One region of the Janthinobacterium sp. GW821-FHT03A03 genome, then DNA from elsewhere that is predicted to be linked to it. Evidence: predicted binding sites of a transcription regulator. Region 1 holds the regulator's gene; the other holds the start of a gene.
What was found. Region 1 encodes FliA, which starts transcription of late flagellar genes. Its sites were predicted from a motif close to CTAAAGTTTNNNNNNNNNNNGCCGNTA; they were not measured.
Positions count from the first base shown of each region.

Region 2: the regulator FliA is predicted to act here: its motif matches at 9,899-9,925, upstream of AC07VI_RS19210 (FlxA-like family protein).

Region 1 is NZ_JBWKUZ010000001.1:384,156-399,745, reverse strand. Features, by position in the region: gene flhB (flagellar biosynthesis protein FlhB) at 1-1,016, shown strand, start outside; gene flhA (flagellar biosynthesis protein FlhA) at 1,013-3,109, shown strand; gene flhF (flagellar biosynthesis GTPase FlhF) at 3,456-4,784, shown strand; gene AC07VI_RS01805 (MinD/ParA family ATP-binding protein) at 4,777-5,640, shown strand; gene AC07VI_RS01800 (RNA polymerase sigma factor FliA) at 5,686-6,417, shown strand; gene AC07VI_RS01795 (flagellar motor protein) at 6,399-7,145, shown strand; gene motD (flagellar motor protein MotD) at 7,151-7,933, shown strand; gene AC07VI_RS01785 (translation initiation factor Sui1) at 7,999-8,361, shown strand; gene AC07VI_RS01780 (hypothetical protein) at 8,435-9,289, shown strand; gene AC07VI_RS01775 (flagella synthesis protein FlgN) at 9,346-9,813, opposite strand; gene flgM (flagellar biosynthesis anti-sigma factor FlgM) at 9,822-10,130, opposite strand; gene flgA (flagellar basal body P-ring formation chaperone FlgA) at 10,242-10,937, opposite strand; gene flgB (flagellar basal body rod protein FlgB) at 11,129-11,581, shown strand; gene flgC (flagellar basal body rod protein FlgC) at 11,584-11,985, shown strand; gene AC07VI_RS01750 (flagellar hook assembly protein FlgD) at 12,001-12,699, shown strand; gene AC07VI_RS01745 (flagellar hook protein FlgE) at 12,748-14,295, shown strand; gene AC07VI_RS01740 (flagellar basal body rod protein FlgF) at 14,353-15,096, shown strand; gene flgG (flagellar basal-body rod protein FlgG) at 15,159-15,590, shown strand, end outside.
Region 2 is NZ_JBWKUZ010000011.1:21,036-36,625, forward strand. Features, by position in the region: gene AC07VI_RS19160 (hypothetical protein) at 1-560, opposite strand, end outside; gene AC07VI_RS19165 (hypothetical protein) at 648-1,214, opposite strand; gene AC07VI_RS19170 (hypothetical protein) at 1,269-1,550, shown strand; gene AC07VI_RS19175 (DUF1800 domain-containing protein) at 1,626-3,407, shown strand; gene AC07VI_RS19180 (DUF1501 domain-containing protein) at 3,418-4,857, shown strand; gene AC07VI_RS19185 (dioxygenase family protein) at 4,854-5,678, opposite strand; gene AC07VI_RS19190 (hypothetical protein) at 5,804-6,448, opposite strand; gene AC07VI_RS19195 (Spy/CpxP family protein refolding chaperone) at 6,487-6,954, opposite strand; gene AC07VI_RS19200 (response regulator transcription factor) at 7,149-7,838, shown strand; gene AC07VI_RS19205 (sensor histidine kinase) at 7,841-9,328, shown strand; gene AC07VI_RS19210 (FlxA-like family protein) at 9,528-9,869, opposite strand; gene AC07VI_RS19215 (PrpF domain-containing protein) at 10,068-11,315, shown strand; gene dcd (dCTP deaminase) at 11,350-11,919, opposite strand; gene AC07VI_RS19225 (alpha/beta fold hydrolase) at 12,052-12,852, opposite strand; gene AC07VI_RS19230 (HAD family hydrolase) at 12,911-13,606, opposite strand; gene AC07VI_RS19235 (sulfite exporter TauE/SafE family protein) at 13,628-14,389, opposite strand; gene AC07VI_RS19240 (LysR family transcriptional regulator) at 14,540-15,463, shown strand; gene AC07VI_RS19245 (DNA internalization-related competence protein ComEC/Rec2) at 15,572-15,590, opposite strand, start outside.

The DNA of each region.
Region 1 (15,590 bases):
TCATGGTTTCCGGGCTGTCGCTGGACCGGGAGCAGATACTCAATCCCGACGCGATGATGTTGCGCATCGGCTACGACGTGGGCTCGGTCCTGCTCACTTGCCTGCCGTATGCGCTGGCCATCATGCTCGTCGCCCTGGCGTCGCCGGTGCTGGTCGGCGGCTGGCTGTTCAGCTCCAAGGCGTTTACCCCGAATTTTGGCAAGCTCAACCCGATTCGCGGCCTGGGCAATATGTTTTCGAAGAATGCGCTGGTGGAATTGCTCAAGGCCGTCGCCAAGACCATCGTCGTCGGCGTCGTCGCCTGGATGGTGATGCAGCACCAGAAAGACGCCGTGCTGGGCCTGTCGGTCGAATCCTTGCGCGCCGGTTCCGCTCACCTGATCAGTCTGCTGATCACGGCTTTCCTGCTGATCGTCGGCGCGCTGGGCCTGATCGCCGCCATCGACGGCCCCTACCAGATGTGGCATTACGCCAACAAGATGAAAATGTCCTTGCAGGAAGTCAAGCAGGAGGCCAAGGAGTCGGATGGCAATCCGCAGATCAAGGCGAAGATCCGCCAGATGCAGCATGAGATGTCGCGCCGCCGCATGATGGCCGACGTGCCGACGGCCGACGTGGTGGTGACCAATCCGACCCACTATGCGGTGGCGCTCAAGTATGGCGAGAATTCGCGCGGCGCGCCGCAGGTGGTGGCCAAGGGCATCGACGAGGTGGCGGCGAAGATCCGCGAGCTGGCCGGCGAGCACAAGGTCGCCATCCTGGAAGCGCCGGCCCTGGCCCGCGCGCTGTACAAGCACACGGACATCGGCGACGAGATTCCCGAGGCGCTGTACGGCGCCGTGGCCGAAGTGCTGGCCTACGTGTTCCAGCTGCGCAGCTACGGCAGCGGCCACGGCCAGCGCCCCGAGAAGCCGAAAAAACTCGACGTGCCGCCCGAGCTCGACCCGCTCGACCCCGCATCGCAGACCAAGGCCGCGGCAGACGCGGCAGACAAGAATAAAGGAAGCACACCATGAACGGCCTGACCATGCCAGCCTGGCTCAGCGGACTGAAAGGCAACGCCAGCAAGGGCATCGCCGCGCCGGTCATTATCATCATGCTGCTGGCGATGATGGTGCTGCCGCTGCCGGCCTTCATCCTCGACATTTTCTTCAGCTTTAATATTGCGCTGTCCATCATCGTGCTGCTGACGGCGCTGTACACGGTCAAGCCGCTCGATTTCATGGCCTTCCCGACCATCCTGCTCGTGTCGACCATGCTGCGCCTGTCGCTGAACGTGGCCTCCACGCGCGTGGTGCTGACGGAAGGCCACACGGGCGCCGACGCGGCCGGTAAAGTGATCGAAGCCTTCGGCCACTTCTTGATTGGCGGCAATTACACGGTCGGTATCGTCGTGTTTATCATTTTGACCATCATCAACTTTACCGTCGTGACCAAGGGTGCGGGCCGTATCGCCGAGGTGGGCGCCCGCTTCGCGCTGGACGCCATGCCTGGTAAACAGATGGCCATCGACGCCGACCTGAACGCCGGCCTGATCGGCGAAGACGAGGCGCGCCGCCGCCGCACGGAAGTGGCGCAGGAAGCGGAATTCTACGGCGCCATGGACGGCGCCAGCAAATACGTGCGCGGCGACGCCATCGCCGGCATCATGGTCACCGTCATCAACATCGTCGGCGGTTTGCTGGTGGGCTTGCTGCAGCACGACATGGGCTTTGCCGATGCGCTCAAGAACTACACCCTGCTGGCCATCGGTGACGGCCTGGTGGCGCAGATTCCTTCGCTGATCATTTCCACGGCGGCCGGTATCGTCGTCTCGCGCGTGGCCAGCGAACAGGACATCGGCACCCAGCTGGTCGGCCAGTTGTTTGCGAAACCGCAAGTACTGTACATTACCGCCGGCATCATCGGCGGCATGGGCCTGATTCCCGGCATGCCGAACATGGTCTTCATCCTGCTGGCGTCCCTGCTGGCCGGCTCGGCTTACCTGATCAGCAAGTCGCGGGCGCAGGCGAAGGAGGCGGCCGAGACGCCGGCCGAAGCGCCGCCGGCCACGGTGGCGCCCGAGCAAGAAGAAGCCAGCTGGCAAGACATCATGCCCGTCGATACCCTGGGCCTGGAAGTGGGCTACCGCCTGATCCCCCTGGTCGACAAGACGCAGGGCGGCGAATTGCTCAAGCGCATCAAAGGCATCCGCAAGAAATTCGCCCAGGAAGTGGGCTTCCTGGCGCCGCCCGTGCATATCCGCGACAACCTGGAACTGAAGCCCTCGGCCTACCGCATCACCCTCAAGGGCGTGGAAGTGGGCGTGGGCGAGGCCTACAACGGCCAGTTCCTGGCGATCAACCCCGGCATGGCCAGCGGCACCTTGCCCGGCCTGGCCACCACCGACCCCGCGTTCGGCCTGCCCGCCACGTGGATCGAGGCCAGCCTGCGCGACCAGGCGCAATCGATGGGCTACACGGTGGTCGATGCGGGCACCGTGGTGGCCACGCACCTGAACCACCTGATCACCTCGCACGCCTCGGAGCTGCTGGGCCGCGCCGAAGTGCAGTCGCTGCTCGATCACCTGGGCAAGGAGTCGCCGCGCCTGGTGGAAGACCTGGTGCCGAAGATGCTGTCGCTGTCGACCCTGCAGAAGGTGCTGCAGAACCTGCTGGCCGAAGGCGTGCACATCCGCGACATGCGCACCATCATCGAAACGCTGGCCGAGCATACGGTCAATACGCAGGACCCGAACGACCTGACGGCGCTGGTGCGCGTGGGCCTGGGCCGCGCCATCGTGCAGCAGCTGTTCCCCGGCGCGGCCGAGCTGTCCGTGATGACCCTGGACAGCCGCCTGGAGCGCCTGCTGATGCAAGCGATGGGCAATGGCGGCGACGGCGCCGGCATCGAGCCGGGTCTGGCCGACACCATTGCCCACCAGGCGGGCCTGGCCGCGCAGCAGCAGGAAGCGCTGGGCCTGACGCCCGTGCTGCTGGTGCCGGCGCCGCTGCGCGCCTTGCTGTCGCGCTTCCTGCGCCGCGCCTTGCCGCAGCTCAAAGTGCTGTCGCACGCGGAAGTGCCGGAAACCAAGACGATTCGCGTCACGGCGCTGGTGGGCGCGCAATAGTTGCCATAGTTAATGCCGGGGTCGGACCCGCAACACCGCCAGCACGAAGGTCATCGCCAGGGTGCGAGGGGGACTCGGCGTCCCCGTCAGACCCCAGCCCTCGCTGATCACCGACGACGGTCCCCGCCACCTTTTTGCTTATTTTTTCATCAATTTCCTTTCGGCAAACTGAATAACGGGTACTTTCCCGTCCTGTTCCTTCGATCATTTCCAACAAGCATCGCTAATAATGGAAACTGTCCGGGTGATCTGTGTCCATGTGGAAGACAGCACTCAAGCAACAGGAGTCGATGATGGTCACACAGTTCAGCCAATACAGCGCCCACCCAGCCCTGGGAGGCCGGCCATGAATGTGAAGAAATTTACGGGCGCCTCGTCGCGCGATGCGCTGCGCAAGGTGCGCGAAGCATTGGGTCCCGACGCCGTGATCCTGTCGAACCGCCAGGGCGATGGCGTGGTGGAAATCCTCGCGCTGGCCAATGACGACGCCGCCTCGCTGGCGTCGCCGCCGGCCGCCTCGGAAATGGCCCAGCCGCGGCCCCAGTTGCAGACCCAGTTCGCCACGCCGCAGCGCCCGGCCGCCCCGGCCCAGCGCCCGGCCGCGCCCCGTCCTGCCGCGCCGCGCCAGGCCGCCGGCGAGCCAGTGGACATGGCCCGCATGCAGCAGATGATGGCCAGCGCGCTGGCCCACGTCAAGGAAAACGCGGCCGCCGAGATGAGCGGCATGATGAATGAAATCCGCGCCATGCGCGGCATGATGGAAACCCAGCTGGCGGAAATCTCCTGGGGCTCGACGCAGCAGCGCGAGCCGCAAAAGGCCGTCGTGCTGCGCGAAATGCTGGCCGCCGGCTTTTCGGCCAGCCTGGCGCGCTACCTGATCGACAAGCTGCCGGCCGGCCTGGACGGCGCACAAAGCATGCGCTGGATCAAGACCGTTCTCAGCCGCAACCTGAATTCCGTCGCCAATGAAGACGCCATGCTGGAGCAGGGCGGCGTGTTCGCGCTGGTGGGCCCGACCGGCGTCGGCAAGACCACCAGCACGGCCAAGCTGGCGGCCCGCTGCGTGATGCGCCACGGTCCGGAAAAGCTGGCCCTGATCACCACGGACGCCTACCGTATCGGCGCGCATGAACAGCTGCGCATTTACGGCAAGATCCTCGGCGTGATGGTGCACTCGGTGAAGGACGAAGCGGACTTGCGCATCGCCCTGAAGGAACTCAAGAACAAGCACACGGTGCTGATCGATACGGTGGGCGTGAGCCAGCGCGACCAGATGGTGACGGAGCAGGTGGCCATGCTGTCGGGCGCGGGCGCGGACGTGAAACGTTTGCTGTGCCTCAATTCCACGGCGACGCAGGAAACCCTGAACGAAGTGGTGCGCGCCTACCAGGGCAGCGGCCTGGCCGGCTGCATCATGACCAAGCTCGATGAAGCGGCGTCGATCGGCAATGTGCTCGACGTGGTGATCCGCCAGAAACTCAATCTGTTCTACGTGTCGAACGGCCAGCGCGTGCCGGAAGACCTGCACCTGGCCGACCGCGGCTACCTGATCGACCGCGCCTTCAAGCTCAAGCGCGATACGGCGGCGACGCAGTTTTCCGACGCCGAACTGCCGCTGCTGATGGCGCAGGCGGCCGCCCGCAACAATGAAGCGCGCGGGGTGCGCCTTGGCTAACTTTGATTTCGATCAGGCCGAAGGCCTGCGCCGCATGCTGGCCGGACCGCAGCCGCGCGTGATGACTTTTCTCTCGGCCACGCCGCAGGACGACAAGGGCGCCATGCTGGTCAACCTGGGCGCCTCGCTGGCCTATGGCGGCAATGAAGTGCTGCTGGTCGACGCCAGCGGCAGCGGCGACGGCGTCGCCTCGCGCCTGGGCCTGGCGCATGGCGCCAGCCTGCTCGACGTGGCGCGCCAGCAGTGCGGCCTGAACCAGGTGATCCACCAGGTGCCGCAGGGCTTCGGCGTGGCGCACATGGGGGCGCGCAACCATCTGATGGACAGCGCCGACTATGCGGGCGAGGACGAGACGCGCCGCCTGGGCAAGACCTTCGAGGTGATGGCGCGTCAGAGCGGCATCGTGCTGGTCGACGGCGTCGTGGCCGAGCAGGGCGACTGCTTCCCCGTGCCGCTGATGGCCTCGTCCGATATCGTGGTGCAGGTGTCCAACAGCGCCACCTCGATCAAGGCGGCGTACTGCCTGATCAAGCGCCTGAACCAGGAACTGGGCCGGCGTCCCTTCGGCATTCTTGTTACCGGCGCTTCCGAATCCGAGGCAAAAGTGGTATACGATAATATGGCGCAGGCGGCAAGCCGCTACCTGGCCGTGAAACTGACGTCGATGGGTTCGGTGCCGGCCGATGAATACCTGCACCGCGCCGCGCGCCTGGGCCGCAGCGTGGTCGATGCGTTTCCGCTGGCCGGCGCGTCGGTGGCGTTCCGCGGACTGGCCGAGCGGCTGGTGCGTTCGGCGGCGCCCGTATTGGGAAGCACCTTGTACCAGACGGGGAGCGCACACCATTTCAGCGCCTGAATCCAACCGTAGCACCAGATAAGACGATAAAACAATAAGCAGCCTATGTACACGGTCAAAGGGAAATCGAACAAGGACTATTTGCTGACGGAGCACATTCCGCTGGTAAAGCGTCTGGCGCACCATATGAAGGCGAAGTTGCCGCCTTCGGTCGAGGTCGATGACCTGATCCAGGCCGGCATGATCGGCCTGCTCGACGCCATCAGCCGCTACGAGGAAACCCATGGCGCGCAGTTCGAGACGTATGCCGTGCTGCGCATCCGCGGCGCCATGCTCGACGAATTGCGCACCAGCGACTGGCTGCCGCGCAGCATGCGCCAGAACATGCGCAAGATCGAAGAGGCGATGAGCATCCTGCAGCAGCGCCTCGGCCACCCGCCGACGGAGTCGGAAGTGGCGAAACTGCTGAAAATGTCGCTGGCCGACTACCAGGAAATGCTGGGCGACGGCGGCGGCCACCAGCTGGTGTACTACGAAGATTTTCATGACCCGGACGGCAATGACAGCTTCCTCGACCGCCACTGCGTGGACGAGGACAGCGACCCCTTGCGTTCCCTGCTCGATACCGATTTCCGGCAGTCCGTGATCGACGCCATCGACGCGCTGCCGCCACGCGAGAAAATACTCATGGGCCTGTACTACGAAGAAGAGCTGAACCTGAAGGAGATCGGCGCGGTGATGGGGGTATCCGAATCGCGCGTCTCGCAGCTGCATACCCAGGCCGTCGCGCGCCTGCGCGCAACCTTGAGGGAGCAGGCGTGGACTGGTCCAGCGTAATCGGGCTGGCGCTGGCGCTGGCGGGCCTGCTGGTCGGCCAGGCACTGGAAGGCGGCAAGATGGCCTCCCTGCTGCAGCCGGCCGCCTTCGCCATCGTCATCATCGGCACCTTCGGCGCCGTGCTGCTGCAGACACGGCTGCGCACTTTCGTGCGCGGCCTGGAAATGCTGCGCTGGGTATTTTTGCCGCCCGCCGACACGCGCGCCGCGCTGGCGCGCGACATCGGGCAATGGAGCCTGACGGCGCGCCGCGACGGCCCGCTGGCGCTCGAGCGCCTGATGGAGAACACGGCCGACCGCTTCAACGCCAAGGGCTTGCGCATGATCGTCGACGGCATCGCGCCGGACAAGCTGCGCCAGCTGCTCGACGTGGAAATCTCCGCCTACGAGATGGCCGAGCGCCAGGCCGTCAAGGTGTGGGAATCGGCGGCCGGCTATTCGCCCACCATCGGCATCCTGGGCGCCGTGCTCGGTTTGATACACGTCATGGAAAACCTCACCGACCCCAGCAAACTGGGCAGCGGCATCGCCGTGGCCTTCGTCTCGACGATTTACGGCGTCGGCCTGGCCAATCTGCTGTTCCTGCCGGTGGCCAATAAACTCAAGGCCATCGTCTCGCGCCGGGTGGTGCAGTATGAAATCTCGGCCGCCGTGCTGTACGACATCGCCACGGGCGACCACACGCGCATCATCGAAGAGCGCGTCGCCAGCCTGCTGCACGAGCACTGATCATGATGCGGCGCGCGCGCAGGAAGTATGACGAGGAACCGGACAACCAGGACCGCTGGCTGATCTCGTACGCCGACTTCATCACCCTGCTGTTCGCCTTTTTCGTCGTCATGTATGCGATTTCGCAAGTCAACGAGGGTAAATACCGCGTCTTCCAGAACGCCATCGGCCAGGCCTTCAGCCTGGAAAAGGGCGCGCCGCCCATCATCATGGAGGCGCCGCAAGCCATTGCGCTGCCGAACCCCGCCCTCAAGCGGCGCACGGAAGCCATCCGCCGCGAGCGCGAACACATGACGCGCCTGGCGCAGGACCTCACATCCACGCTGGCGCCGCTGGTCAAGGAGGGCAAGGTGCGCGTGACGCAGACGAGCCGCGGCGTGAGCGTGGAAATCAATGCCAGCGTGCTGTTCGACCCGGGCGCGGCCGGCCTGACGCCGGAATCGGACCAGGCCCTGCGCGCCGTCGCCGTGCTGCTCAAGGACGACACGCACGACGTGCAGGTGGAAGGGCATACGGACGTCCAGCCGATCAGCAATTCGAATTTCGCCTCGAACTGGGAGTTGTCGGCCGCGCGCGCCAGCGCCGTGGTGCGCCTGTTCATCGCCAGCGGCGTACAGGCCACGCGCCTGACGGCCGTCGGCCACGCCGACAACATCCCCGTGGCGCCCAACGCCACGCCGGAAGGGCGCGCGCGCAACCGCCGGGTCGCCGTGACGATCCTGTCCGGCATTCCCGAGACGGTGACGGAAGTGCCGACGCCGCCGCCGGCCGCCGCGCCGGCCAACTGACGCCCGTCAGCTGCGGGCCGCCGCTTGGTACAATCGCGGCCTTTCCATTCTCTTCTTTCTCCATCATGAAAAGCAGTTCCCAGGGCGGCTTAGTGTATTCCACCGAAACGGGCCGCATGTGCCCCGCCTGCCGCCAGCCGCTGGCGCAGTGCGCGTGCAAGGCGCAGGCCAAGGCGGCGCCCGCGGGCGACGGCGTGGTGCGCGTGTCGCGCCAGACCAAGGGCCGCGGCGGCAAGAGCGTCACCGTGGTCAAGGGCCTGGCGCTGGACGCCATCGCCCTGGCCCTGCTGGGCAAGCAGCTGCGCACGCAGTGCGGCTCGGGCGGCACCGTCAAGGATGGCGTGATCGAGGTGCAGGGCGACCATGTGGACGCCATCGTGGCCGCGCTGGCCAGGCTGGGCCACCCGGCGAAAAAGGCCGGCGGCTGAGCGTGCGAAGGCGTGCGGGCCGCCGCCGCGCGCCTGTGGTAACGTGCGCTTCCCAACCACGCGCATCCTCACCATGAACGTCAAATTGACCAGCATCGCCATCGCCGCTGCCATCGCGGCAGTGCTGGCGCTCGCGTACTGGCCCGCGCCTGAAGGCGGCGCGCCGGAATCTGCCACCGCGGCCGCCGGCGCGCCGGCGGGACGCAGCCTGGAATCGTACCTGCATATCGACGCCAGCCCGGCCGCCGATGCCGCGCCTGTTCCCGTGACCCTGGCGCAGCAGCTTGCGCGCCTGGGCGCCAGCGGCAGGGCGGAAGACGCGTATGCGGCTTACAAGCTGCTCGATGATTGTATTTCTTTTGAGAAAGAAGGTCGGCTGCCGGGACTGGAATTCGAGCTGGGACGCGAAATGACGGCCGAAGAAAAGGCCGCCCAGCGGCAGCTGTGCGCGGGCCTGACGCAGCGCCAGCGCGAGGACCGCCTCGGCTACCTGGCCACCGCCGCGCAGGCGGGCGTGCCGGGCGCGGCCACCCTGTTCCTGTCGGAAGGCCCGTTCGGCGACCGCAGCGCGCTGCGCAACCGTCCCGACGACCCGCTGGTGCAGGCATGGAAGCGGCAGGCCATCGCCCAGCTGACGGCGCAGGCGGACGAAGCGGAACTCACCAGCGTGGCTACCCTGATGATGGCCTACCTGCGCGATGGCGAGGTGGTGCAGAAGGACGCGGCGCAAGCCTACGGCTACCTGCTGGCCCTGCGCATGGTGTACGACGACATCCTCGCGCCCGGCGTCACCAATCCGTATCAGGATGAATACTGGCACTGGCTGCAGGCTGAGCTGACGCCCGGGCAGCTGGCGGCCGCCACGGCGAAGGGGCAGGCGATCGCGGCGAAGTTCCGCCAGCATGCGGGGCGTGCCGCGCACGGCTGAGCGGCGCAGGGCGCCACTCGACGGCAGGGGATGTTGCTGTTAGGTAAAGAAGAAAATCAGCCGATGACGACGCGCCGGCTGGCCGTGTTCGTCGTCGGTTGGCCGCTGGGGCCGTAGAAATTGCCGCTCTGGGCAGTGGGGCGCATGGCGTTCAGGGCGCCCTGCGTGTGCAGCATGTGCTTGTTGACCAGCAGGCTGTTGAGCCGGTTCTGTTCCTTGGCCTCGCGCGTGGTGTCGAGCAGGGCTTTCCACAGGGGCGCCGCCTCGGCTTCATCGGCGCCGACCAGCCAGTCTTCCATGCCCGCTTCGGCGGCCGTGTAGCCCGCCGCCGCCAGCGCCTGGTGGCGTTGCGCCGCCAGCTTGTTCAATTGTCCCACCAGTGCCGTCTTGCGCGCCGTGAGCTCCGTGATCGCATCGATGTCAGCGGCAACCAGATGCCGCTGTTCTTCTTTCATCAATGCCAGCAATGTGGTCATGAGCTGTTGCTCGTCGCGCAGGCTGGAAAACGGAGTCACTGATTGCATGAGGAAACCTATCTATTTCGTGAGTGCAGCAAGTCCTTGACCGTGTCGAGGAGCCCGTCCGCCACTTTTTCAGAGTTGACCTGGAACTGGCCGTCGGCGATCGCCAGTTTGATGCGTTCGACTTTTTTCGTGTCGAACACGGCGCCGCTGCCGGCAGTTGCACTGGCCGCTAATGCCTGTCCTTGCGGCGACAGGCGTACATTGTCCGACGTCGTCGGCGTTGCTTGCGCTTTCTCGGCATTGCGGGCGCTCGAGGTATTCGCGGGCGCTACCGGCAGGCCGGGATTGCTTTTAATGGTGTTGTCGGTAATTTTCACAGCGTGATCCTCGTCTGGTCGAAGTCAAAAAACTCCGGGATATGACTTCTTATCGGCATCATATCCAGGAACTTTAGTGCGCCAGACCACAATATCGCTGTCCATCCGTGTTCAGAATGCTACTTCGACCATGCCTCCAGGGCGCGCCACGCCGCTGATCTGCTGGCCGCTCTGCGTGCGTACCTGCACCGTCTGCCCGTCGCCGGCGCTGCCGATGGCGCGTCCTTCTGATGCCACTTGGAAACCATTACCGCTGGAAACGACCCTGACCAGCTGGCCCTGCATGACCACCGGCTTGCGGCGCAGGGTGTCGAGGCGCATCGGCGTGCCCGGTGGCAAGGAAATATTCGTGCTGGCGCCCACCACTTGGGCCATGTCGGTGGCGATGCCTGCTGGCAATGCCGCCAGGTCGCCCTGCATGGTCACCAGCTGGCTGGCGTCGATGGCTTGTCCCTGCGCCAGCGGCACGGCGCTGGCCACGTAGTCGCCGACGACGGCGACATTCGCCTGCAGATAGATGGTCCAGCTGGCCGGGGCCGTGCAGCGCACGCCCACGGTGGTCTTGCCCCAGGCGCGGGCGCCGGGCGCCATGAACGCCTGCGGCGCGGGGCAGGCGGCCAGGTTCAGGCGCGGATCGACGGCGCCGACGGTGATCGTCACCTTGCCGGGCAAGCCATTGCTTTGTACTTGCAGAAATTGTTCCACGCTGTTGCGCAAGGCTTCCGGCGTCTGCCGGCCAGCGTTTTGCGCCTGCGCCAGAGGCGTCAGGGCGGCAAGGGCGAGGAGGAAAGCAAGCGGTGTCTTCATGGTGATAGGCCTCTGGAATACTGCCATGATAGTGCGCGCCGCCCCGTTTGAAGCGCCGATTAAGGGGGAAAAGTATGGTCTGATCCGGCGATGGCCTTGCCGGCGCCGGCCGTACTATGTTTCCTGTCATCACTATACCGCCATCCTTCCGCCATCTCGGGCGCCAGTGGCAGATCTTTCCGGAGCCTGACATGATAGGGAAACTCGACGATTACATGCGCTTCAACGAGACGGCGCTGAGCCTGCGCTCGACGCGCCAGGAATTGCTCGCCTCGAACATCGCCAATGCGGACACGCCCAACTACAAGGCGCGCGATGTCGATTTCGCCGCCGCCCTGAAGGGGGCGATGGCGCGCAAGGACGGCGTGCCGCCCGCCCTGAAGGGCACGGCGCCGCAGCATATGCCGGGCAAGGGCGTCGCCGCCGCCGTGGGTGGCAGCACGGGTGGCAAGGTCGAGACCCTGGCCGACGGCACGCCGCTGCTGTACCGCGCGCCGGCCCAGGGCGCCGTCGATGGCAATACGGTGGACATGGACCTCGAACGCAACGCGTTTGCCGACAACGCCATCCGCTACGAGGCGGCCGTGACCTTCCTCAACTCGCAGATCAAGGGCATGCTGACGGCCATCCAGGGAGGACAATAATCATGTCGCTTTTTAATATCTTCAATGTGTCCGGTTCGGCCATGAGCGCGCAGGCGCAGCGCCTGAACACGGTGGCCAGCAACCTGGCCAATGCGGACAGCGCCACCAGCGCCAGCGGCGAAGCCTACCGCGCCAAGCAGGTGGTGTTTGAAGCCGTGCCCATGGCCAACGGCGCCACGGCCGTCAAGGTGCAGAAAGTGATCGAGGACCCGTCGCCGATGAAGCTGGTGTACGACCCGAAGAACCCGCTGGCCGACGAGAAGGGCTACGTCACCATGCCCAACGTGAATACGGTGGACGAAATGGTCAACATGCTGTCGGCCTCGCGCTCGTACCAGACCAACGTGGAAACCATGAACGCGGCCAAGTCGCTGCTCCTGAAAACCCTCACCATCGGCCAATAAGGCTGATTGACCATTATGGCAACCATCGATACGAGCAAAACCGTCACCACCGACCTGATGGCGACGATGAATCCGAAGAAGACGACGGCCGCGAAGGGCAGCGTCGAGGAGGAGACGAACAAATTCCTGACCCTGCTGGTGACCCAGCTGCAAAACCAGGACCCGATGAACCCGCTGGACAATGCACAGCTGACCAGCCAGCTGGCCCAGCTTTCCACGGTGACAGGCGTCAACAAGCTCAATACCACGCTGGAAACGCTCAAGACCAGCTACCAGCAGGCCGAATCCATGCAGGCGGCGAATATCATCGGCCACGGCGTGTTGACAGCCGGCAAGAGCATTAACCTGAGCAAGAGCGCGGCCCTGCTGGGCGTGGACCTGGCGACGCCGGCCGACAGCGTCAAGGTCGTCATCTACAACAGTACGGGCAAGGAAGTCCACTCGATCGACCTGGGCCCGCAGGGCGCGGGTACCTTGCCGCTGGGCTGGAACGGCTCCACCGCCGACCTCGACAAGGATGGCAAGAACATCGTGCTGCCTGACGGCGCCTACACCTTCTCGGTGGAAGCCAAGCGGGGCGGCGCCAAGCTCACGGATGCCACGGCGCTGATGTTCGGTTCGGTCGCCAGCGTGTCGACGGGAACCGGGGGCGTGAAGCTGAACGTGCCGGGCGTGGGCAGCATCACCATGGCCGATGTGAAACAGATTTTGTAAGCAATATTGTCAAACTGGATAGTCAATAATTCCTAACAGGAGAGCAGAATGTCTTTTCAACAAGGCCTGAGCGGCTTGAACGGCGCCGCCAAATCGCTGGACGTCATCGGTAACAATATCGCCAACTCGGCCACCGTGGGTTTCAAGCAGTCGCAGGCGCAGTTTGCCGACATCTACGCCAACTCGCTGTATGGCGTGGGCGGCAACCAGCCCGGTATCGGCGTGTCCGTGTCGCAAGTGGCACAGCTGTTCAACCAGGGTAACCTGGAAAGTTCGTCCAATCCGCTCGACATCGCCATCAACGGCGGCGGTTTCTTCCGCACCAGCGTGAACGGCGCCATCCAGTATTCGCGCAACGGCCAGTTCCAGGTCGACAAGAACGGTTTCATCGTCAATGCCCAGAAAGCCCAGCTGACCGGCTATCCGGCCGATGCGAACGGCAAGATCCTGGCCGGCGCCACCGTGCCGCTGCAGATCGACCCGTCCGACATGGCGCCGCAGGCGACCACCAAGGTCGATACCCAGGTCAACCTCGATTCCAATTCGGCCATGCCGACCGTGGTGCCGTTCACCGTGGGCGAGCAAAAGTCGTGGACCAAGCAGTTCCCCGTGCCCGTCTACGATTCGCTGGGCAACTCCCACACCATGTCCAATTTCTACGTCAAGACGGGCACCAATACCTGGGATGTCTACACGGCCACTGACGGCAAGGAAATCACCAGCGCGAAAGTAGTAGCCGCGGCGCAAACCGATGCCGCCTCGCTGGCCGCGCGCGCCGCCTATCAGGCCGCCGTCACGGCCGTGCCGCTGGTGCCCGCCAATATCACGGCCGCCGCCGTTGCCTATGGCAATGCGGCCGGTGTCGCCATACGCACCGCCGCCGCCGCGGCCGGCGCCAGCCCGGCCCAGCTGGCCGCCATCAGCGCCACCTATGGCAGCGCCGTGCCCGACGGCGTCAATTCCAGCCTCACGCCGGACCAGATCGACAGCAGGATCTCCGCGGTGACGGAAGTGCCCGCCGTGAAGTCGGCGTCGCTGGTGTTCAACAGCGTCGGCACCCTGGACAAGGCCGCCATGCTGGCCCTGACGCCGCCGCAAACCCTGCCGGTGACGGTCAACCTGCCCGTCTTCCCCGCCACGGGCGCGAACGCCAACCTGGCGATCAAGGTCGACTTTACCAATTCGACCCAGCTCAGTTCGTCCACCAGCGAAAAGCGCACCGTGGCCGATGGCTATGCGGCCGGCCAGCTGGACCGTTTCGTCGTGGGTTCCGATGGCGTGATCCAGGGCCAGTACAACAATGGCAAGACGCGCGACCTGGGCCAGGTGGTGCTGACCAAGTTTTCCAATCCGAACGGCCTTGAGCCGCTGGGCAACAATGCCTGGGCGGAAAGCTCGACCTCGGGCAGTCCGATGACGGGCGAGCCGAGCTCGGGCGGCCTGGGCGACTTGCGTGCCTCGGCCGTGGAAGTGTCGAACGTGGACCTGACGGCCGAACTGGTCAACATGATCACGGCGCAGCGCGCCTACCAGGCGAATGCGCAGACCATCAAGACGCAGGATTCGGTGTTACAAACCTTAGTCAACCTCCGCTAATAAGTTGACCGGGGGCGCATGCCCCCGATTTTATTGTTGGTTTGGGAGAAATAAAAAATGGACCGTCTCATCTACACCGCCGGCTCGGGCGCCAAGCACATCCTGGACAAGCAGGCGACTACGGCCAATAACCTGGCGAACGCCACCAGCACGGGTTTCCGTGCCCAGCTCGACTCGTTCCGCGCCGTGCCTGTAGTGGCCGACGGCATGATGCCGACGCGCGCCTTCGTCGTCGATTCGACGGTCGGTTCCGATTTTACGCAAGGCCCCATGCAGCACACGGGCCGGGCGCTGGACGTGGCCGTGGAGAACGCGGGCTGGATCGCCGTGCAGTCGGCCGACGGCTCCGAAGCCTACACGCGCAACGGCGCCCTGAAGCTCAATGAAAACGGCATGCTGCAGACGCAGGCCGGGCTGATGGTGCAGGGCGACACGGGACCCATGGCCATTCCGCCGGGCGTGACGGTGGCCATCGCCGGCGACGGCACGGTGGGCACGATTTCCACGGACGTGCCGCCGGGACCGTCCACGGTGCTCGGACGCATCAAGCTGGTCAATCCGCCCGAGCAGCAGCTGGTGCGCGGCGACGACGGCCTGTTCCGCCTGAAGGATGGCACCGTGGCGCAGGCCGACCCGGCCGTGAAGCTGACCACCGGGGCCCTGGAAGGCAGCAATGTCAGCCCCGTCGACTCCATGGTCAGCATGATCGCCCTGGCGCGCCAGTTCGAAACGCAAATGAGTTTGCTGAAGAATGCCGAGAATAACGCGGCGAAAGCCACCCAGATCCTCGCTTTGAATTGATGGGGACCACCGCATAATGGTCACATAGAAATAGTCTACAGCGCCGTTATTGGAGAAAAAACATGATTCGTTCCCTTTGGATAGCCAAGACCGGCCTGGAAGCGCAGCAGACGCAGATGGACGTGATCGCCAATAACCTGGCCAACGTCAGCACCACCGGCTTCAAGAAGTCGCGCGCCGTGTTTGAAGACTTGCTGTATCAAAATGTGCGCCAGCCGGGCGCGCAATCGTCCCAGCAGACCCAGCTGCCTTCCGGCTTGCAGATCGGCACGGGCGTACGCACCGTGGCCACCGAGCGCATCCATACCCAGGGCAATCCCCAGGCGTCCGGCAATTCGCGCGACGTGATGGTCAACGGCACGGGCTTTTTCCAGGTGCTGCTGCCGGACGGCGCCACCGCCTACACGCGCGACGGCTCCTTCCAGACGGACGCCAACGGCCAGCTCGTCACTTCCGAAGGTTTTGTCATCCAGCCCGCCATCACCGTGCCGACC
Region 2 (15,590 bases), on a different contig from region 1:
GCGAACTGGCGCGCCGCAGCGCTGGCCGCCGCCTGGGCGATGGCGCGCGGATCGCCCGAACCGCGCGCCTGGGCCGCGCGGTTGACCGTGTCGGCGGCCAGGCGCACGAACTGCTTGGCGCCCTCGAATTCGCGGTCTTCATTCGATGACGCTTCCGCCTCCAGCCCCAGTGCGCTGCCGGCGGCCGACGCCAGGCCGCTGCCGATCTTGGCGCCCAGCGGGCCGCCGAAATAGCCGCCGATGGCGCCGCCGGCCAGCGGGATGGCTTTCTTGGCCACGCCCTTGAGCACGCCGCCGATGGCTTGCCCCACGGGCGACTTGATGATGCCGCCCGCCACCGAGGCCGCCTTGCGCAGGAAATTGCCAAGAAACTGTTCCAGCTCGGCTTCATTGCTGACCGACAGCAGTTCGTTCGCCAGTTCCATCTCCTCGGCTTCCGAAAACATGGCGTTCGCGCCGCCCTCGCCGCTCCACTCGCCCTGGCCGAACTCGAACTGCTCCGCCTCAAAACCCGACATCTCCTGCCCGTATTCCAGGGTCGTACGATCCATGTCATGCATGATGAGCTCCTAAAAGTTGAAACCTCGGTTGAAACCTCGGTTGACACCTCAGTTCACACTACCGTGTCGGCCACCCTGGCCGTCCGGCTAACAATCGAGCACGACGATGTGCCCGCCCTCACGGCGCCAGCGGCCACCGTCCTGCCTGCGTCCCGGCATGTGCGCCGCATGCTTGAGCAAGCCGGGCGCCAGGGTGCGCGCCGCCTGCAGCAGCGCCGCTTCCACCCGCGCCGCGGGCGCGCCGCGCGCGGCGCCGTCCTGCGCCAGCTGCGTGTTGACGGCATCGATCAGATGCACGACATGGCGCGCCAGTTCGAATTCCTTGTCTTCCGGGCTCAATCCTTCCAGTTCCATGCCGAAGATGCGCGCGGCGCGCTGCCTGAGCGCCTGCGCCGGGCCGCCATGCAGGGGCAGCATCGGCGCCAGCGCCTGGCCCAGCAGCCCGCGCAGCGGTCTTTCCAGCGGCGTGCCGCGCAGCTGTCGTCCCGCCGCGGTGGCGTCCAGCAGGCGGGCCAGGAAGGCGTCGAAGCCCTGCGGTGCCGGCACTTCCAGCAATTGCGCCGCCAGCGCCAGTTCATCCTCTTGCTGCAGGGGCAAACTGGCGCCAGCGGGCATTTCCATTTCGGGACGATAGGCAAGCAGACGGCTGGTCATGGCAGGCTCCGGCAAAGACGGCACTGTGGCCCATGCCCTCCTGACGCAAGGGCTATGCCAGCCGTTTTCACGGGTGCTGCAGCCCGGCGGGGCGAACGGCGTTTCGCCGATGGCGAAAAAACCATGGTTTCCGGCGAAGCGGGTTTCGTTATCAAGATGAGCTTTCCGGCAAGCTTAATTTGCGGGAATGATTACGTCGTCTATGCGCCACAATGGCTGCGTTCGCCAAAAAATATTTTTCATTTTAAAAAAATTAAGTTCGCGCTACCTCGCCGAAAACACCGCCAACGCCACGCCAAAACACTTCAAACAGAAACGTGGTCAACACGTAAATAGCTAATTGAAAACGGCTTTTTGAGAGGCAAGCTCTACAATTAGCTGGCTAAATTTTGATTGCTTGGAAGAAACTAAATGAAACACCCAACTTTGCGCCGCGTGCTGGCCGCAACACTACTGAGCCTGCTTGCCGCCTGCGGCGGCGGCAGCGGCGGCCAGAGCGGCTCCGTGCAGAATCCGGACGTGACGGCGCCGTCCACGGGCGGCGCGTCCGGCGACACGGCGGGCGAGACGGTTCCGCCGCCGCCCCTGACGACGCCGCCCGCCGCACCGGCCGTCACCTTTACACGCCAGGCCGCGTCGCGCTTCCTGGGCCGGGCCACGTTCGGCCCCAACATGGCCGACATCGATGCGCTGGCCGCCAGCGACAGCGATGCCTGGTTCCAGGCCCAGTTTTCCAAGCCGCAAACTTTGCACCGGAAATACATCGACGCCATGCTGGCGGCGCAGGCCGCAGGCGGGCAAGCGGTCGGCTTTACGGGGGTCTATGAAACGTTCTGGCAGCAAGGCATCCGCGGCGAGGACCAGTTGCGCCAGCGCATGGCCTTTGCCCTGTCCGAAATCTTCGTCATTTCCATGCAGAACGAGTCCGTGCGGCCGCGCGTGCGCGGCGTCGCCAGCTACTACGACATGCTGGGCCAGCGTGCCTTCGGCAACTTCCGCGACCTGCTGGAAGGCGTGGCCCTGCATCCGATGATGGGACTGTATCTGTCCCACCTGCGCAACCAGAAGGAATCGGCCACGCGCACGCCCGATGAAAACTTCGCCCGCGAAGTGATGCAGCTGTTTACCATCGGCCTGTACCAGCTGAATGCGGATGGCAGCCTGAAACTGTCCGGCGGCAAGCCCATCGACACTTACACGCGCGACGACGTGGCGGGCCTGGCGCGCGTCTTTACGGGCTGGAGCTGGGCCGGGCCGGACCAGAGCGACGCGCGCTTCTATGGCGGCACGGCCGATCCCGACCGCGACTGGAAGCCGATGCAGAACTACGCGGCCTTTCATTCCAGCGGCGACAAGCGCTTCCTGGGCCAAAGCATTGCCGGCGCCAGCAGCGGCCAGGCCGACCTGAAGCTGGCACTCGACACGCTGTTCAACCATCCGAATACGGCACCGTTCTTTGCCCGCCAGCTGATCCAGCGCCTGGTCAGCAGCAATCCCAGCCCCGCCTACGTGGGCCGCGTGGCCGCCGCGTTCGCCAACAATGGCAGCGGCGTGCGCGGCGACATGCAAGCCGTCATCCGCGCCGTGCTGCTCGATCCGGAGGCGCTCGCCCCGATCGGCACCACCTTGCGCACAGGCAAGTTGCGCGAGCCGCTGCTGCGCCTGGCCGGCTGGATGCGCGCCTTCGACGCCAGGCCTGCCAGCGGCCGCTACAGCATTTATTACCTCGACGACCCTTTGAGCGGCCTGGGCCAGAGTCCCTTGAATCCGCCCTCCGTATTCAGTTTTTTCCGCCCCGCCTATACGCCGCCCAATTCCGCCCTGGCCGGCGCGGGCCTGGTGGCGCCGGAACTGCAAATCACGGCCGAACCGTCGGTGACGGGTTATCTGAACTTCATGCAGGAAGCCATCAATAGCGGCGTGGGCGACGGCCGCGACATCAAGCCCGACTACACGCGCGAACTGGCGCTGGCCGCCGACGCGGGCGCCCTGCTCGACCGCATCGACCTGCTGCTGATGCATGGCAGCATGCCCGCCAGGCTGCGCGGCCAAATCATGACCGCCGTCAACGGCGTCAGCATCCCCGCGGCCACGGCCGGCAATGCCGCCCAGGTAGCCACGGCCCGGGCCAACCGCGTCAAGCTGGCCATTTTCCTGACCATGGCCTCGCCGGCCTACCTGGTGCAAAAATAAGATCGATCACATGCAAAACTTACCATTTTCCCGCCGCCGCTTCCTCGGCTCCATGCTGAGCCTGGCAAGCACCACGGCCGCCCCTTTCGCCCTGAACCTGGCCGCCATGGGCAATGCCGCCGCGCAATCTGCCGGCGACTACAAGGCCATGGTGTGCCTGTTCATGGCCGGCGGCAACGACGCCTTCAATACGGTGCTGGCCACCGACCCCACGTCCTGGAATGAATACCTGCGCCTGCGCAATACGGGCGGCGCCGCGTCCATTCACCTGCCCGGCGTGGGCGAGACGGGCGGCGTCCTGCCCGTCGTGCCGGCCACTGCGCAAGCGGGCCGCAGCTTCGCCCTGCATCCCCAGCTGGCGCCGCTCAAAGGCCTGTTCGACAATGGCCGCGCCGCCATCGTGGCCAATGTGGGCACCCTGATCCAGCCCGCCACCCTGGCCCAGTACAAGGCTGGCAGCGTGGCCTTGCCGCCCAAGCTGTTTTCGCACAACGACCAGCAATCGACGTGGCAGTCGGGTGCGCCGGAAGGCGCCAGCGTGGGCTGGGGCGGCCGCATCGCCGACGTGGCCGGCGCGGGCAATGCGAATGCCATGTTCACGGCCATTTCCGCCGCCGGCAACACGGTCTTCCTCAGCGGACGCCAGGTGCGCCAGTTCCAGGTGGGCCAGGCGGGCGCCGTGCCCATCCGCGGCCTGGGCGGCAGCCTGTACGGCAGCACGGGCGGCGCGGGCGCCTTGCAAGCCATCATCAACGATGCGAGCGGCGACCTGATCGAACAGGAACACGTGGCCGTCGTGCAGCGCGCCATCGCCAGCCAGAACATCCTCAGCGGCGCCATGCTGGCGGCCGGCGCGGGCGGCGTGCCCAATCCGCCGCCCTACGTCAATCCGAACACGGGCGCGTCCGGCGTCAACCCGCTGGCCGTGCAATTGCAGACGGTGGCGCGCATCATCGGCGGGCGCGGCGCGCTGGGGGCGACACGGCAAGTGTTTTACGTGACACTGGGCAGTTTCGATACGCATGACCGGCAAAAGGAGCTGCATGCCGACCTGATGGCGCGCCTGGCCCACGCGCTCGCGTATTTCGACGCCACCCTGGCCGCCCTGCAGGGCGCGGACCTGCGGCGCCAGGTGACGACGTTTACGGCGTCGGACTTCGGCCGCACCTTCAGCAGCAACGGCGACGGCACGGATCACGGCTGGGGCGCGCACCACTTTGTCGTGGGCGGCGCCGTGAAGGGCCGCGACATCTACGGCGCCTTCCCCGCGACGGGCCTGGGCCATGAACTGGACGTGGGTTCCGGCGCCCTGCTGCCGACGACGTCCGTCGACCAGTACGGCGCCACCCTGGCAAAATGGTTCGGCGTGGCCGACAGCCAGCTGGCCGGCGTATTCCCGAATATCGGCAACTTCGGCCAGCGCGACCTCGGTTTCATGACGACAACTTAACCGTTCACGGCCACCGTCAGGGTGGCGACATAGCCATCGGTGGCGTTACCCGCCACCGTGGCCATCTGCAAACGGGCGCCGTCGCTGAAGACCTGGTCGGTGGCATGGCTGATCTGCGCCAGCTTGCGCGCGCTGGCCGCATAGCCGCCGGCCCCGTAGGCTTCGTTCAACGTTGCCATGGGAAAGGTGAACTGCGAGGTCTTCAGGCGGTTCGCGGCAGCGGCCGCCCTGTCCAGGCTGGGATAGACCTCGACATGCACGTGCGGCATGCGCCCCGCGTAGCAGCCAGGAAAGATGGTCGTGAAGCGCAGCCTGCCCGCACCATCCGTTTCCTGCACGCCGCGCAAGTAATTCTGCGCCGTCACGCCGGCCGAATACAGCGAATACAGGCCGTCGCGGTCGCAATGCCATAGATACACGGCGTAGCCGGCCAGGCTGGCGCAGCCGCCGCTGGCATTGAGCAGTTGCAGCTCGATGGTCAAAGGCAGACCCAGCGCCACGCCCGTGGCGCCATTAAAACTGGCGCGGATGTCGCTGCGCACGACGCCCGACTGGTTCAGCACATTGATGATGCTGCCGCCATGCGTATTCGTGCCGTCGGCCGGATACGCTCCGCCCGTTTCTTCCGGTATCACCGTGCAGGCGCCCGTGGCGGACGCGGCAGTGCTGGCGGGCATGCCGCCGGCGTCCGCGCCGCCGCAGCCGGCCAGGGGCAAGCCGGCCGCGCCAGCCAGCAGCCAGCGCAAGACCTGGCGCCGTTCTGCCGCCGGTTGCCGCATCATTTCGGGGTCGGGTGCCAGACCGAAGTCATGTAAGTCCATACATATTCCATCAAATGGGGCAAGCCCGCCAAGGCCGGGCTCAGGCTGGCGCACAGGCACAGGACCTGCATGGCCCGCTCCGCGAACGCATTCCTGACGGCAATAGCAAGCTTGCGCTCCATGGTTCAAGCCCTTGTATTGACCAGGTTGCCGCTAGCGGACAGGCCGCCGCCCGCGTTCGCCGCGCCGAGACCGCCCGACAGCGCCTGCAGGAAGCTGCTCAGCTTGGCATTGCTGTCGCCGCTGGCGCCGGCGCTGGCGCCCAGCGCGCCGAGCAGGCTGGCAAAGCTCGATGGCAAGTCCGTCACGCTGCTGTCCGCGCTGTCGCTGCTGCCGCTGCCGGAAGCGGACAGCTTTTGCAGCAGGCTTTGCAGGTCCGACTCGATATTGCCCGGGCCGCCGCGCGCACCGCCGGGCGGCACGCCCGCAGGCGCTGCGCCGCCCGGCTCCTGCCCGCCAGCCTTGCCGCCCCCTTGCGCGTGCAGGCTGCCCATCAGCTGGTGCAGAAAGGCCCCCAGGGCCTGGCCCGCGTCGCTGCTGCTGGCGCTATCAGACGCGGCCGCGTCGCTGCCGCCATCGCTGGCGTCCAGCGACACGCCGAGCGACGACAGGGCGCTGGCAATGGCGTCAAGAAAGGCGCCGTCGTCGGGTTTGTGCGGCCGCGTGCCCCCCACGTTGCTGCTGGTCTCGGCACTGCCGCCGCCGCTGACGCGCTTGAAAGCGCTCAGCTGGCTGGCGGCGCTGCTGGTACTCAAGGCATTGATGCTCATGGCTTTTTCCTCTGATATATGTCAAGTCGGGCTACGATTTAACGCGGCGCGCGCGGCTGGCCCGCACGCTCGGCGCGCCGCTGCTCCACCTGCAGGCGCTGCTCCGGCGTCAGCAGGGCCAGCAATTGCTGCTCCAGCCGCGCCTGCTGCAGGCTGATCTGCGCCATGGCTTGCGCCGCCGTGTTCGCCAAAACGCCGGCCCTGGCATCGTCGTAGGCGCTGGAAGCGGCCAGTTCACGCAGCTGCTCATGGGCCTTGAAGGCGATTTTGTGCTGCTCCCGCAGCAAGGGCGCCTGGGCATGAGTGGCGGCAAAGACCTTGTCCTGCTGCGCTTCGCTCAGCACGATGCCGTGCAGGAATGGCGGCAAGCCCGGTCCGCCGCCCGGGCCGTGGCCAAAAGCGGGCGGCGGAGTGCCGCGCGCGGGCGCCTGCTGGGCCAGGGCCATCAGCGGCATGCTGCAGGCGCACAGCAGCAACAGGGATACGGCAATACTCAGGTGTTTCATGGGGCGATCCTTTCATGACGGTCAGACCCGATTGTCGGCGCCCGGCATGTAAAGCAACGTCAGGGCCGCGTAAAAGCGGGTAAAGGACTGTCAGCAGGCATGTGGCCGGCGCGATGTAAAAGCGGGTAAAAACGGCCTGAACAACCGTGTTTGACTGCTATCATCGGGCGATATCCACCGAAAAAAGCGCAGGCATGAGCAAGGTATTGTTAATAGACGACGATGTGGAACTGGTCGGCATGTTCCAGGAGTACCTGACGCAGGAAGGTTTCGACGCCAAGGCCGTGCATGACGGCGACAGCGGCGCGGCCGAAGCGCTGACGGGCCTGTACGCCATCGCCGTCCTCGACGTCATGATGCCGCGCATGAATGGCCTGGAAACCCTGCGCCGCATCCGCGCCGGCAGCAACCTGCCCATCCTGATGCTGACGGCGCGCGGCGACGACACGGACCGCATCGTCGGCCTGGAGCTGGGCGCCGACGACTACGTGACCAAGCCGTGCACGCCGCGCGAGCTGACGGCGCGCATCCGCGCCATCCTGCGCCGTTCGCAGGCGGCGCCGCCCGACGCGTCGGGCCTGGCGCCGCTGGCCGTGGGGCAACTGACGATGTGGCCGGAACAGCGGCGCGCCGCCTGGGCCGGCGCGCACCTGGAGCTGACGAGCACGGAATTCAACCTGCTGGAAGTGCTGGTGCGCCATGCGGGCAAGCCCGTGAGCAAGAATCAATTGTCCGAACTGGGTCTGGGCCGGCCCATGGCCCGCTTCGACCGCAATATCGACGTGCACTTGAGCAGCCTGCGCCGCAAGCTGGGCAGCCTGGCCGACGGCCGCTCCTGCCTGCAGACCGTGTACCGGCTCGGCTACCAGCTGATCAAGGAGTAAGCGTGGGCCGCTTGTTCTGGAAGTTTTTTCTGTGCATCATGCTGGCGCAAGTGACGGCCACCATCGGCATCGGCGGCACGTTCTGGCTGAAGAACCGGGCGGCCATGCAGGACCGCGCGCTCGACATCGACACCAGCCCGCCCGCGCAAATGATCATCGAAGCGGCCAGCGCCACCCTGGAAGCGGGCGGCAGCGTGGCCTTGCGGCAATTCCTGGGCAAGCTCGAACGCATGCGCGTGTTTGCCGTCGATGCGCGCGGGCACGAGTTGATGGGCCGCACTGTCCACCCCGCCATGCTGGCCAAGGCGCGCGCCATGCTGGTGGAGCAAAAACAGCCCCATCCCGTCGTGCGCACGGTCACCGGCAGCGACGGCCAGCGCTATCTGCTGTTCCTGCCCTCGTCCGAACGCTTCCGCAATGCCGAGGCGGGCGCCGCGCGCGACACCCTCAACGCCGTCAGCCTCAGCGGTCCGCGCGCCATGGGACCGGGGCCACGCCCCGGGGAAGCGGGCGCGCCGCCGCCACGCGGCCAATTCGGCCGCGGCCAGCCACCGCGCATGGACACGCCCTACCGCACCTTCATCCCCCTCACGGCCGCCATCGCCGCCAGCCTGCTGTTCTCTTTCCTGCTGGCCTGGTATTTTGCGCGCCCCATCCGCGACCTGCGCCAGGCCTTCGAAGCGGCCTCGCATGGCGACCTGGCGCCGCGCTTTCACGCCAGCGGCAAGCGCGGCGACGAATTGACGGACCTGGGCCGCGATTTCGACCGCATGACGGGCCGTTTGCGCAATCTCATGGAGAGCCAGACGCGTTTGCTGCATGATGTGTCGCATGAACTGCGCTCGCCGCTGGCGCGCCTGCAGGCCGCCATCGGCCTGGCCCACCAGCAGCCCGAGAAGATGGACGCCTCGCTGGAACGCATCGAGCGCGAAAGCGAACGCATGGACAAGCTGATCGGCGAGCTGCTGACCTTGTCGCGGCTGGAAGCGGGCGCCGGCTCGCCCCTCAGCGAAGACGTCGGCATCGCCGACCTGCTGCACGACATCATGGAAGACGCCCGCTACGAAGCGAAGGCGCGCCAGGTGGCGATCGCCGTGACGGGCGATGCGGCCATCGCCGACGCCGCCGTCACGGGCCGGCCGGAACTGCTGGCGCGCGCCGTGGAAAACGTCGTGCGCAACGCCGTCAAGCACAGCCCCGACGGCGGCACGGTGGAAGTGGCCTTGTCGCGCTTGCACGACGGCAAGCAGGAACGGGCGCGCATCGCCGTGCTGGACCGGGGGCCAGGCGTGGCCATGGCCGACCTGGTCCGCATTTTCGAACCGTTCTTCCGCGCCAGCCATACCCAGCACAGCACGGATGGCCACGGCCTGGGCCTGGCCATCGCCCGGCACGTGATCGGCGCCCATGGCGGCAGCATCGCCGCGAGCCGGCGCGAAGGCGGCGGACTGTGCGTGACCATGCTGCTGCCCGTGAAAACGCCAGGCTGACCTTCCGGCGAGCCTGGCGCGCTAAGTAATCCCCAATAAATTATTGTGTTTTCTGACTTCCATAACCGGCGCTGTGCGGTGTTGTCCGCAGCTAGCAGTGCTCGCACTGCGTCGCTGCAGGCGCCTTGCACAGCATCCGGTTCTGTTCGTCATAAATTCACAATATTTTCCCGAGGATTACTTAGTGCCCGAGACCCTGTCAGGCCTGGGTATCGATGATGCTGCCCAGCGTGGACAAGCTGGACCTGGCCGGACCCGTCGCCGTATCGGCGCTGCCGGCCGGCGGCGCATCCTGTTGCGCCGCCTGCTGCGCCGCTGCCGCCTGTAACTGGGCAATTTGCGCCTGCAAGGCCTGGATCTGCTGCGCCAGCTGCTGCTGCAGCTTTTGCGACGCCTCCGTCTGCTCGCCCTTCTGCGACTCCGTCAACTGCTTTTGCGCCGCCGTGATCTGCTTTTGCAGCGCCGCGATCTGCGCGCTGCTGCCCGAACTGCCGCCAGTGGCCGCGCTGACCGCGCCGCCGGAACCGATTGCCGCTACCATGTTGCCTCCCTGATCATTCACTACCTTATTATCGGCGCGCAAGGTACTGCATTCAGGGCGGCAAGTGTAAAGGCGGGTAAAGGCGGGTAAAGGCGCATAAGGCGTAAAGGGCGGGAAAGATGCCGCGCACGCAATCCGATTGCACGTCAGCAAGAAAAACTGGCACACTGGCATGTCCTGCCCTGACCACGATCAATGATGATGACGCCCCTGCTGCCCGCCCTGCCCGAGCTCGTCCTGCGCCAGCGCTGCGGCGTCATCGAGTTTCCCGTCCACCACATGCGCGGCGGCACCTCGACCGGGCTGGTGCTGCATGCGGCGGCCGTCCCGCCCGACCCGGCCCTGCGCGAGGAATTGCTGCGCCATCTGATGGGTGTGCCGCAATCCGGCCAGTTGCCCGGCAACCGGCAGATCACGGGCCTGGGACGGGGCGCGCCCACCAGCAACAAGGTCTTCCTCGCCGAAGTCGAGCAGCATGCGGGCCAGCCGCGCCTCGTCAGCACCCTGGCGCAGCTGGCGGGCGGCCATGCGGCCATCGACTGGAGCGTGAATTGCGGCAATATGTCGTCCGCCCTGCAATTGTGGGGGCTGGACTGCGGCGTGATCGAGGCGCTGGCCATCGGCGCGCACGCCATCGATATCCGCAACACCAACACGGGCGCCATCACCACCTCGCGCATGCGGCGCGAGCCGGACGGCAGCTTTACGGCCGCCGGCATTCCCGGCGTGCCCGGCAGTTTTCCCCGCGTGGACCTGTTCCTGCAGCAGCCCGTGGGCGCCAAGACGGGCAAATTATTGCCAACAGGGAATGTCCAGAATGTGGTGCACGGTTATGCGGTCTCTTGCGTGGACGTGGCCGTGCCCATGGTCATCGCGCCAGCTAGCCAGTTCGGCAAGACGGCGCAGGAAGCGATACGGGAACTGGAAGCGGACGCCGCCTTCATGGCCGCCATCCGCCAGGTGTGGAGCGCGGCGGGACTGCTAATGGGCTTGCGGGGCCGCGATGGCGAATTGATGACCCTGGAAGAGCTGGAACGCAGCGAAACCATCCCCAAATTCTGCATCGTGGGGCCTGCCGCGGGAGAGGGAAATATTGCTGTGCGATACTTTACGCCGCAGGCGGGCCACGCCTCGCTGGCCGTTTCGGGCGGCTGCTGCCTGGCGGCGGCCTGTTTGATCCCGGGCACGGTGGCGCACGGCCTGGCGCGCGGCGTCCAGCCTGTGGGCGAGGAAGACGCGGAGATCGCCGTGGGCATAGCCAACCCGGCCGGCATCCTCGACACCACCATCGTGGCGCGCCGGCAGGCGGCAACCGGCGACGCTGGCGACACGCTGGCCATCGGCAGCGCGGCCTACCGGCGCAGCGCGCAAATCCTGCTGCGCGGCCACGTCCCCCTGTACCAGGCGTCCGCCGCGCTGAAAGCGTGGCTGCTGAAGCAGATCTGAGGCAGGGCTGGCGCCCCGCCCGTTCAACACGTCATCAGGTTTTTGGCAGGGTCACGCCGACCTGGCCCTGGTATTTTCCGCCGCGGTCCTTGTACGAGGTTTCGCACACTTCATCGGACTCGAAGAACAGCACTTGCGCCACGCCTTCGTTGGCGTAGATTTTCGCCGGCAACGGCGTCGTGTTGGAAAACTCCAGGGTCACATAGCCTTCCCATTCCGGTTCGAACGGGGTGACGTTGACGATGATGCCGCAGCGGGCATAGGTGCTCTTGCCCAGGCAAATCGTCAAGACGTTGCGGGGAATGCGGAAATACTCCACGGTACGGGCCAGCGCGAACGAGTTCGGCGGGATGATGCAATAGCCCTTGCCGGACACGTCGACGAAGTTGTTCGCGTCAAAATCCTTGGGGTCGACAATGGTGGTGTTAATGTTGGTAAACAGCTTGAACTCGTCGGCGCAGCGGATGTCATAGCCATAGCTGGAGGTGCCGTAGGAAACGATGCGGTTGCCGTCGCGTTCCTTGACCTGGCCCGGTTCGAACGGCTCGATCATGCCCGTTGTTTCCGCCATGCGGCGTATCCATTTATCGCTTTTAATCGTCATCGCAGGGGTATCTTTCTAGAATATCGAATGGCTGGGGCGGCGCGCCAGGCGCAGGCGCGGCCCGGATGGCAGGATTTTACGCGAAAATCCGCCGCTGTTGGCCCCCATCCCCTGAAAATCCTTGGCGGATGGCTATTGTTTCGCCAGCAATGCCGTGATCATCTCGCGCACCACCTGCGCAGTCAGTTCAGGGTTTTCCATGGGAAACAGATGGCCGCCCGGCACCTGGCGGAAAAACTTGCCGACCAGCTTGCGCGTGGCCCTCAGGCCCGCCTGCCGGCATTCCACCGATTCCGTGCCGCCGATAAAGCCGATGGGCACGGGAAAACCATCCTTGACGAGGCTGCCGATATGGTGCGGCAGGCTGCGGTAGACATCCGTCTCCACTTCGCGCGTAAAGCGCAGCTGCACCCCTTCCGGATGGGGCGCCAGGCCGCTGTCGATATAGTCGCGCAAGACCTGCGGCGCCCAGATGGCGAACATGTCCTTGGCCGCGAAGTGTTCATACGCGGCCTGCGCGTCGGGCCACAGCTTGCGCCGCCGGGCGGAAAACCGCGAGGGGGAAAACCGCTCACCCAGCGCCGTGTTGCGCGCCAGGCGCACCAGCAAGGCGCGCCAGCCGGCCACCACGGGCGAATCGAGCAGGACGACGCAGCGCGCCAGGTCGGGCCGCTGCTTGGCCACCATCACGCTGAGCATGCCGCCCAGCGAATGGCCGACGAGGATCACGGGCGCGCTGTAGCGGCGCTCCAGGTCATCGATATACTCGCGCACCAGCTCGGGCCAGCCCGTGCTGACGGGATACTCGGGGTCGTGCGCATGCATGTCGAGCGCCTGCACGGCGTAGTGCCGGCCCAGCAAGCCGAACAGCTTGCGATAGGTGCCGGCAGGATAACTGTTGGCGTGGGCAAAGTGCAGCTGCGGGAGTGTCATCGTGGGGCTGTGCCGGTAAATGCGATGAACAATTGTAATGGCTTGCCGGCAAGACGAATCAGAGGAAGACCTCTAATTGCCGCCGCGCCCGGGCCACGCCGGGCACGAACGAGGCCAGCACCTCGCCCAGCTCGGCGTTGGAATCGACCACGCAAAAGGCGCCGTCGAACGCATGGTCGCGGTTCATGTGGTTGCGCACGATAATGCATTCCAGTCCCGCCGCATTGGCGGCCCGCAAGCCGCGCGGCGAGTCTTCCACGGCCACGCAATCGCCGGCGGCCAGGCCCAGGCGCTGCAAGCCCAGCTGGTAGCCGTCGGGCGCCGGCTTGCTGGCGCCGTACATCTCGCGCGTCAGCACGAAGTCAAAATGATTCAATAGGCCCGTGGCCGCATGGCTGATGCGGAAATGCTCTTCGTAGGCGCTGGTGACGACGCCCATGGCCACGTGCGGGCGCAGCGCCGCCAGCACCGGTGCGATGCCGGGCATGGCCAGCTGGCGCGCCTGGCGCAGCCGTGCGGCAAACAGTTGCTTGCGTTCGGCCCGCAGGCGCTCGACCAGCTCGATGCTGTGCCCCTGCCCCAGCAGCACATGCCAGGCGCCGTAGTTATTGTCCAGGAACCAGTCAAAGAATTGCTTAGGAGTCAATTCTATTCCGTAGGGCAAGAGCAAGTCGCGGTTCGCTTCATAAAACAGCTGCTCGGTATCGACCAGCACGCCATCATTGTCCCACAGCACGCCCTGGATGGTTTTCATGGCTTGTTGTCGTTCAGAAACTTACTTGAAGAAAATGTCGTAGGACAACTTCACGATCAGCAACACCAGCAGCACGAGGAAGAGGATGCGCACGAAGGCGGCGCCGCGGCGCACGGCGATCCAGGTACCCGTCAGCGCGCCCAGGATGTTGCACACGGCCATGGGCGCCGCCACCGCATACACGACGTGGCCGGCGGGAATGAAGAAAGCCAGCGCGGCCACATTGGTGGCGATATTCACCAGCTTCGAGCAGGCCGAGGCGAGGATGAAATCGAAGCCGAAGACGCGGATGAACAGGAAAATCAGAAAGCTGCCCGTGCCCGGTCCGAACAGGCCGTCATAAAAGCCGATGGCGCCGCCGATGACGATGGCCAGGATGCGCTCACGGGGGCCGATGGGGCGCGCTTCGCGCGTCGTGCCGAAATCCTTCTTGATGAAGGTGTAAATCGCCATGATGATGATCAACACCAGCACCATGGGGCGCACCACCTGCTGCGGCACGTAGGACACGGCGGCCGCGCCGATGAAGGACATGACGAAGGCGCTGGCCACGGCGGGCAGCACCAGCAGCCAGGGGATATGCACCTTGCCGACAAAGGAGCGGGCGGCAAACGTGGTGCCGCAGGCGGACGCCAGCTTGTTCGTGCCCAGCAAGGAGGTCGAGGCCATGTTCGGCATCAGGTTGAACAGGGCCGGCAGCTGTATCAGCCCGCCCCCGCCCACGGCGGCATCGATCAGGCCGGCAAAGAAGGCAAATAAACACAGCAGCGAAATGGTCAGCATGGCAGGCAATGGGGAATGGGCGACAGCGGCAGTATAGGCGCCAGTCACTTTTTCGGATGCAACTTCAAATTGCGGAAAACGCAATCTGGCGTAACGCTTGACGGAATGCGCCCCATGCGGTCTACTGGCCTCTTTTGCCGGGAGTCACCGATGTCGATGAAGCTGATGTGGGAAATCCGCGCCTTTTGCACCGTGGTGGAAAAGCGCAGCTTCATCCACGCGGCGCGCATGCTGGGACGCTCGCCGTCGGCCGTCACGCGCGCCATCCAGTTCCTCGAAGACGCCATCGGCGCCGAGCTGATCCTGCGCACGCAAAAGCAGTTCACCCTGACGACGGCCGGCGAAACCTATTACGCGTCGGCCAGGCACTTGCTGGAAACGCAGGCCGAGGCGGAAGAGCAATTGGCCGAGCTGAGCAACTCGCCGCAAGGCTGGGTGCGCCTCTCGGCGCCGGAAATCCTCTCGCTGGGCTTCTTGCCGAAAGTGGTGGCGCAATTCTCGCGCGACTACCCGAACGTCTCCGTGGACATCCATTTTTCGGACAAATCCATCGACCCCATCCAGGAAAAGCTCGACTTTGCCATCCGCGGCGCCTTTCCCCAGTCCAGCGAGCTGATCGGCTATCCCCTGTGGAACTACCGCCGCTACATGTACGCCTCGCCCGACTATATAGAACGCATGGGTGCCCCCGACGAACCGGAAGAGCTGGCCGGCCACGACATCGTCATGCACTCGGCCCCCCGCATCCTGCGCGACTGGCATTTCGTTTCCACCGAGCGCAACGTGCGCTACCAGGTGCAACCGCGCTTCCGTTTTACTTCCGGCATCGCCACCTTCCAGGCCGCCCTGGAAGGCGCCGGCATCGTGCGCCTGGCCAGCTGGCTGGCGGAACCAGCCGTGGCCAGCGGCACGCTGCGCCGCGTCTGCACGGCCTACCGGCTGACCTCGTCAAAGGAGCTCGATCCCAGCATCCACGCCGTATATGGCACGTCGAGGATGGCCAAGGGGGCAAGGCTGTTTCTGGAGTATGTCAAGAAACGGGGGATGGAGATACCGGATGAGCGTTTGGCTTGATACCAAGTGTCAAGCCAAACCTTGCAAAAAGAGGTAAAAATTTCACCGTTGACGATAAATTAATATGAAATTTCGCAAAAGAAATATATTTCGGAATTTTCAACGACTTTATGGTTCGAACCAGTAT